DNA from 2 places in the Staphylococcus gallinarum genome. Region 2 is predicted to be linked to the other one. Evidence: predicted binding sites of a transcription regulator. Region 2 holds the regulator's gene; the other holds the start of a gene.
The links. Region 2 encodes LexA, which represses DNA repair genes until DNA is damaged. Its sites were predicted from a motif close to CGAACATATGTTCG; they were not measured.

Region 1 (4,448 bases), 590 kb from region 2:
CAATGCTTATCAATATGACGCCAATCATTATTACAGTGGACAACAAAGTATTGGCCGTAGTGGTGGCACTAATTACTATGATAATGGTCAGTGTACAAGTTACGCATTTGATAGACGTAGTCAATTAGGTAAGCCTGTAAGCAATTTATGGGGTAATGCCAATCAATGGGCAAATGCAGCTAGACAAAGTGGTTATGAAGTTAATCATACGCCAGAAGTAGGGGCAATTATGCAAAGTACATCTGGTCCAAATGGACATGTTGGTGTGGTAGAACATAAAAATACCGATGGATCCATTGTTGTTTCTGAAATGAATTGGCAAGGCGTCGGACAGAAATCATATCGTACGATACAACAACCTAGTGCGTATAACTATATTCACTAGTAACAATTTAAAAATAATTTCTAATATGAGATAAAGCCATACTGTTATATTACGGTGTGGCTTTATTTTAACGATAAAAATTTATATGAAATCTTAATAAACTGAAAAGATAGAAATTCTAAATTGCTAATTATTTGTTTAACAGCTATTTGATAAGACATTTTGATTGTTGAATGATATTATAAAAGCAAGTATAATCATTCATTAAATAAACTTAGGAGGCGATATCATGGGCGTACATCAATACTTTAAACGTTTATCTGATTTAGAAAAATTAATTCGATTACCAGGCCAATTCAAATACTTTGAACATAATGTTGCTGCACATTCATTTAAAGTAACTAAAATTGCTCAATATCTTGGAACTGTCGAAGAATATCATGGCAATGAAGTGAATTGGAAAAGTTTATATGAGAAAGCACTAAACCATGACTTTGCTGAAGTGTTTACAGGTGATATTAAGACACCAGTTAAATATGCGAGTGGAGAATTAAAAAAACTATTCTCACAGGTTGAAGAAGAAATGGTAGATCATTTTATTAACGAAGAAATTCCTGAAGCATACCAAGATATCTATCGTGAAAGGTTACAAGAAGGTAAGGATGATTCCTTAGAGGGTCAAATCTTATCGGTAGCAGATAAAATTGACTTATTATATGAAACATTTGGAGAAATACAAAAACGTAACCCGGAACCATTGTTTTTTGAAATTTATGAGATGTCTTTAGAAACAATTATGCAATTTGATCATTTAAGTTCCGTGCAAGATTTTATAGATAATATTATTCCAGAGATGTTAACTGAGAACTTTATTCCACGTGCCGAACTGAGAGAAACAACGATGACAATCCTAAATAATAGAAATGGGTGACATAGATGATTTGGTATATGCTTGCGGCATTTTTTCCATGCATATTAGTCGTACTATTTAGTGTGCTGACGAGAAATAAATGGGTCGGCACTATTTTGACACTCATCTTAATTGGGGCATCTGTTGCCAAAGGCTTTTTTCATAATGAATGGATCATATTTATTGATGTCGTGTCATTATTAGCGGGATATATTATTATCGATCAACTCGAATTTCATAAGCATGATGGTGATTAATGATAAGTTACAAGCAATCTAGTTGTAAAAATGACTTGTAAACTATAAAATAATTACCTTCTTAAAATAAATAAAGCAATAAATTAAGGCAAACATGGTAAGATACTATGTTTGTTTTTTGTTGTTTACACATGTTAAAATAACGAACAAACGTTTGTCTTTTTGTGCATAAATCTGTTAAAATATAGAATAAGGTTATACACTATACACAATAATTTACAATTTAGTAGACAAATCAATATTAAAGCATAGAACTTTGCGTTACATTTGTCACATAAGAAAATATATAGGAGGCGTGTGTCAACATGGAACACTATCCATTTAAACTACAATCCAATTTCGAGCCACAAGGTGATCAACCAGAAGCGATTAAAGAAATTGTCAAAGGTGTAAATGAAGGGAAACGTCATCAAACATTACTTGGTGCGACGGGAACTGGTAAGACATTTACGATGAGTAATGTTATCAAAGAAGTCGGCAAACCGACGTTAATCATAGCACACAATAAGACATTAGCAGGTCAATTATATAGTGAATTTAAGACATTTTTCCCTGAAAATAGAGTAGAGTATTTCGTAAGTTACTATGACTATTATCAGCCGGAAGCATATGTACCATCTACAGATACTTTCATTGAAAAGGATGCATCAATCAATGATGAAATTGATCAACTACGACATTCTGCTACAAGTGCTTTGTTTGAACGAGATGATGTCATCATAATTGCCAGTGTGAGCTGTATTTATGGTTTAGGTAATCCGGAAGAATATAGAGATTTAGTTGTAAGTGTACGTGTAGGTATGGAAATGGATAGAAGTGAGTTACTGAGAAAGTTAGTTGACGTCCAATATACTAGAAACGACATTGATTTCCGAAGAGGTACCTTTAGAGTACGCGGTGATGTTGTTGAAATTTTTCCTGCTTCTCGTGAGGAAATGTGTATTCGAGTTGAATTTTTCGGTGATGAGATTGATCGTATACGCGAAGTCAATTATTTAACTGGAGAAGTATTGAGAGAGCGCGAACATTTTGCAATTTTCCCGGCATCCCACTTCGTAACACGTGAGGAAAAGATGAAATCTGCAATACAAAGAATTGAAAATGAATTAGCAGAACGTTTGGAAGAATTGAGAGCGGAAAATAAACTACTAGAAGCGCAGCGGTTAGAGCAACGTACGAATTATGATTTAGAAATGATGCGAGAAATGGGCTTTTGTTCTGGTATAGAAAACTATTCCGTTCATTTAACATTGAGACCAATGGGCTCGACACCATATACCTTACTTGATTATTTTGGTGACGATTGGCTGGTTATGATTGATGAATCTCATGTGACATTGCCACAAATTCGTGGTATGTACAATGGTGACCGTGCACGAAAGCAAGTCTTAGTTGATCACGGATTCCGTTTGCCAAGTGCTCTGGATAACAGACCGCTTAAGTTTGAAGAATTTGAAGAAAAAACAAATCAGCTGGTCTACGTTTCTGCAACACCAGGACCTTATGAACTAGAGCACACAGACGAAATGGTACAACAAATTATTCGACCAACTGGCTTGCTTGATCCTAAGATTGAGGTCCGACCTACGGAAAATCAAATTGATGATTTACTTGGCGAAATTCAAGAACGAATAGACCGAAATGAACGTGTACTAGTTACGACATTGACGAAGAAAATGAGTGAAGACTTAACGACATATATGAAAGAAGCAGGAATTAAGGTTAACTACTTACATTCGGAAATAAAGACATTAGAACGAATTGAAATTATTAGAGATTTACGAATGGGTACCTATGATGTAATCGTCGGGATTAATTTGCTTAGAGAAGGTATAGATATACCAGAAGTATCACTTGTTGTAATTTTAGATGCTGATAAAGAAGGTTTCTTAAGATCAGAGCGTTCATTAGTTCAAACAATTGGACGTGCTGCGCGTAATAGTAAAGGTGAAGTAATCATGTATGGAGATAAAATTACGGATTCTATGAGATATGCGATTGATGAGACAGAACGTCGTCGTAATATTCAAATGGCATACAATGAAAAACATGGTATTACACCAACGACCATTAATAAACAAATCCATGACGTTATTAGCGCGACAGTAGAAAATGATGACACAAATGAAAAACAACAAACAGAAGTACCTAAGAAATTAACGAAGAAAGAACGCGAAAAAACAATTGCCAATATAGAAAAGGAAATGAAACAAGCCGCCAAAGATTTAGATTTCGAGAAGGCGACAGAATTGAGAGATATGTTATTTGAATTAAAAGCAGAAGGGTGAAGTATATGAAACAACCATCTATTGTAGTTAAAGGCGCTCGTGCCCATAATTTAAAAGATGTAGATATCGAAATACCTAAAGATAAGTTGATTGTGATGACAGGACTTTCAGGGTCCGGTAAATCGTCACTAGCGTTTGATACTATATATGCCGAAGGACAACGTCGCTATGTAGAGTCATTAAGTGCATATGCAAGACAATTTTTAGGTCAAATGGATAAACCCGATGTTGATACAATTGAAGGTTTATCACCTGCAATATCTATTGATCAGAAGACAACAAGTAAGAACCCACGTTCGACGGTAGCAACAGTTACAGAGATTTATGATTACATCCGTTTATTATATGCACGTGTAGGGAAACCAATATGCCCAAATCATGGCATTGAAATTGAATCACAAACAGTGCAACAGATGGTCGATCGTGTTATGGAGTTGGAAGACCGTACTAAAATTCAATTGTTAGCACCCGTCGTTTCTCATAGAAAGGGATCTCATGAGAAGTTGATTGATGATATTGGTAAGAAAGGTTATGTTCGTGTACGAGTAGATGGTGAAATTACTGATATTAATGAAGTGCCAGAATTAGATAAGAATAAAAATCATACTATCGAAGTCGTAGTCGACAGATTAGTTGTGAAAGATGGTATCGAAACACGTCTAGCAGAC
Region 2 (4,448 bases):
CAGCTTTAAATCAATGCAGTAAAGCAGCTAGAAAACCAATCATAGCAGATGGTGGTATTAGAACTCATGGAGATATTGCAAAATCAATGAGATTTGGTGCTTCAATGGTAATGATAGGTTCATTATTTGCTGCACATGAAGAATCACCAGGTGAAACGGTTGAGTTAGATGGCAAGTTGTATAAAGAATATTTTGGTAGTGCATCTGAATTCCAAAAAGGTGAACATAAAAACGTTGAAGGTAAGAAAATGTTTGTTGAACATAAAGGTGCATTACTCGATACACTTATAGAAATGCAACAAGACTTACAAAGTTCAATCTCTTATGCAGGTGGTAAAGATATTAATTCATTAAGAAAAGTAGATTATGTAATCGTACGTAATTCAATTTTCAATGGAGATCGCGACTAAACTATAGTAGGTGTAAAAAATTAGAAAATTAATAGGATATATCGTTGTTATATTATTAATTGTATTAGTGATACCTGTTAAAGAATTTAAGCCGGTCGTTGGATTTGAACAACAATTTAAGTCTAAAGTAGCCAGTTGGACTTCAGGAACAACGACATCAAATAAGCCATTAAAAGTACCTAGCAAACAAGCTTTTGCAGTAAATAATATTCAAATGAATATGGATAAGTCTACTGTTACTGAAAAGTTAGGGAAACCCAAACGTATAACCACTAATGAATATGGTACAAAATGGTACACTTACTATTCTGATGACTATAGATCGTTTGTAATGGTAAGTTATATTGATAATAAAGTAAACGGGCTGTATAGCAATCAAAACGTAATCTCATCAAAAAGCAAAATAAAATATGGAACACCAAAATCTACTGTTCGTGATAGATTAGGAACGCCGATAACTGAAATTAGAAAAGGTCATACAAATTATGAAATTAAAGATGACGAGTATGATACTTTCCATGATGATCAAATATATACAACAGCTTTTTATGATAAACATAGTGATAATAATTTAACTGCCATATTGCAAGTGAGTGAGAGAATGGAATCACGATTGCAGCAACAATATGGAGCGCCGTCAGATGAATTAGCACACAGCTTTGAACTACAAAATTTTGATTTGGTTAATGCTGAAAGAGTACAACATGAACTGCCGACACTAAAATATTCTGAAAGCATTTCTGATACAGCGAGAAAGCATAGTGAAGATATGGCTAATAAGAATTATTTTGATCATACTGACTTGGAAGGTAATTCACCATTTGATCGATTAGAAGCAGATGGACATGATTTTAGTGCAGCAGGAGAAAACTTAGCATATGGTCAAACGAGCAGTATATATGCGCATCAAGGACTAATGAATTCACTCGGTCATCGGAAAAATATTCTGAAACGAGACTTCAATACACTTGGCGTAGGTGTTGAATTTAATAATAATAGACAACCATATTGGACAGAAAATTATACAGGATAATGTTTGATTTTCTTGTTTAAAGGGTATCCTTTAACTTGTAGAGGATGAGTTAGTTATGACAACAAAAAAAACAGATAAAACAGATGATATACTAGAAAAAATTAAAGAAGTCTTAGAGAAAAAAGACGAGAAATAAGAGGTTAAGCATTATGCTTAACCTCTTATTTTTATTGATATATAACTGTAACCAATAAAAGTTATATCTATCTACATTTCACGGAAAAGACCGACCACTTTACCTAACACAGAAACTTGTTCTAAATATATTGGATCCATAGAACTGTTCTCAGGTTGTAAACGATAACGCGCTTTTTCTTTATAGAAACGTTTGACAGTTGCTTCATTTTCTTCGGTCATAGCAACGATAATATCGCCGTTCTCTGCAATAGTTTGGCTACGAACAATTACTTTGTCTCCATCTAATATACCTGCTTCAATCATACTATCTCCAACGACATTTAAAATGAAGATATCACTATTATGAGTAGAAGTAAAATGCTCTGGAAGTGGAAAATATTCTTCAACATTTTCTACAGCAGTTATTGGAATACCTGCTGTAACTTTACCTATAACGGGAACATGAATTGTTTCTTCCATGTTCACAGGTTCGCCAATAGATTCACTTACTATTTCAATTGCTCTTGGCTTCGTTGGGTCTCGTTTAATATAGCCCTTTTCTTCAAGTCGTGATAGGTGTCCATGCACTGTAGAACTAGAAGCAAGGCCTACAGCTTCACCAATCTCTCTAACACTTGGAGGATAGCCTTTTGATTGAACAGTTTGCTTGATATATTCAAAAATTTCATTTTGTCGTTTCGTTAATTCTCTCATAATTTAGGCACTCCCTAGCTTTAATTTAGTTACATTATAGCATGGGCTAACAATTTTTACAAACGTTTGTTCGTTTTGCTATTGACTAAGAACAGATGTTCTGATAAATTGTTAATACAAACAAATGTTCTAGGAGTGGAAATTATGATTAAATTATATAAATCGCAAGTTAAGACGTATCTAATGGTATTAGTTGCTACAATGTTATTATGTACTATATTTATATTAACGGCACATCATAGTGATGGGACAGAACAAACGTACGAAATGACTGATCATAATGTTACTGAAAATATTAAACAAGATAAAGAAAAAGCACAAAGTGATCATCAAGACAGCGAACAAAGCGAACATCAAGTTACACCACTTATAGCTGCCGTAAACTAATCAATTTATTTGGGATGAACAAGTTAATAGAATAAATGGGATAAAATAAGCGAAACTATTTAGTTTCGCTTATTTTTTTGTTATATTCTTTTATATTAATGATAACGGAGGTTTATTATGGGAAACATTGATGGCGTAGACTTGGATAGAATTAATGAGCTCGCAAAGAAGAAAAAGACAGAAGGCTTAACTCAAGCCGAAGCTAAAGAACAATCCAAGCTAAGAAAAGCATACTTAGACTCATTTAGAGAGAAATTTAAACAACAATTAGAAAGCACACGAGTAATTGACCCTGAAGGTAATGACGTTACTCCAGAAAAAGTAAAAAATATTTTAGATTCAAAAAATAATCAAGGCAAATAGCAATTCAATTTTTTGTTAATTTTCTGTTAAATCATGTATAATAGGAATTAAACTAGCTAGAAGAAAGGAAGTCATTTTAAGATGAATAATCAAAAAGATCAATTAGCGATAGATACAATTAGAGCTTTGAGTATCGACGCAGTTGAACAAGCAAACTCAGGTCACCCAGGTTTACCAATGGGCGCAGCACCAATGGCATATACGCTTTGGACTCGTCATTTAAACTTTAATCCCCAATCAAAAGATTTCTTTGACAGAGATCGATTTGTATTATCAGCCGGTCATGGCTCAGCTTTACTTTATAGTTTATTACATGTTTCTGGTAGTTTAGAATTGGAAGAATTAAAACAATTTAGACAATGGGGTTCAAAAACACCAGGTCATCCAGAATATAGACATACTGATGGTGTAGAAGTAACAACTGGCCCACTTGGACAAGGGTTTGCAATGTCAGTAGGTTTTGCAATGGCTGAGAAACATCTAGCAGGTAAGTTTAATAAAGAAGATGCTAAAGTTGTTGATCATTATACTTATGTACTTGCTTCAGATGGAGATTTAATGGAAGGTATTTCACATGAAGCTGCTTCATTAGCAGGTCACAATCAATTAGATAAATTAATAGTATTATATGATTCAAATGATATCTCATTAGATGGAGATTTAAACAAGGCTTTCTCTGAAGATGTTAAAGGTAGATTTGAAGCATATGGTTGGAAACATATCTTAGTTAAAGAAGGCAATGACATCGATGCAATTGATAAAGCTATAGAAGAAGCTAAAGCACAAGATGTTCCTACTATTATTGAAATAAAAACAATTATTGGTTATGGTTCACCTAATAAACAAGCAACACATGGTGTGCACGGTGCACCTTTAGGTGAAGATGAAAGAAAATTAACTTTCGAACAATATGGCTTAGACCCAGAACAACGTTTCAACGTACCTCAAGAAGTTTATGAAATATTCCAACAAAGTATGTTAAAACGTGCAAACGAAAAAGAAGAAGCTTGGGAAAAACTAGTTGAAGACTATACTTCTAAATATCCAGAATTAGCTGAAGAATTCAAATTAGCTATTAGTGGTAAGTTACCAGTGGACTACAAAGAAGCGTTACCTGAATTTGAAGCTGGACACAGTGGTGCGTCACGTGCTGATTCTGGTGAAGTTATTCAAGCAATTAGTAAATCAGTACCTTCATTCTTTGGTGGTTCAGCCGATTTAGCTGGTTCAAACAAATCTAATGTTAAAGATGCAAGTGACTTTAACAAAGAAACACCAGAAGGTAAAAATATTTGGTTCGGTGTACGTGAATTTGCAATGGGTGCTGCAGTTAATGGTATGGCAGCGCATGGTGGATTACATCCATACGGTGCAACGTTCTTCGTATTTAGTGACTACTTGAAACCAGCATTAAGATTATCATC

Region 1: uvrB (excinuclease ABC subunit UvrB) is a predicted target of LexA. The motif match lies at 1,636-1,649, and genes of this name have one in related genera.

What each region holds. Positions count from the first base shown of each region.
Region 1 covers NZ_CP069082.1:2,203,873-2,208,320, reverse strand. Annotated here, with positions in the region: gene JN168_RS10575 (COG3942 and LysM peptidoglycan-binding domain-containing protein) at 1-385, shown strand, start outside; gene JN168_RS10570 (YfbR-like 5'-deoxynucleotidase) at 615-1,256, shown strand; gene JN168_RS10565 (CsbA family protein) at 1,262-1,492, shown strand; gene uvrB (excinuclease ABC subunit UvrB) at 1,798-3,780, shown strand; gene uvrA (excinuclease ABC subunit UvrA) at 3,786-4,448, shown strand, end outside.
Region 2 covers NZ_CP069082.1:1,615,267-1,619,714, reverse strand. Annotated here, with positions in the region: gene guaC (GMP reductase) at 1-410, shown strand, start outside; gene JN168_RS07610 (CAP domain-containing protein) at 478-1,443, shown strand; gene lexA (transcriptional repressor LexA) at 1,651-2,274, opposite strand; gene sosA (DNA damage-induced cell division inhibitor SosA) at 2,419-2,661, shown strand; gene JN168_RS07595 (DUF896 domain-containing protein) at 2,779-3,024, shown strand; gene tkt (transketolase) at 3,106-4,448, shown strand, end outside.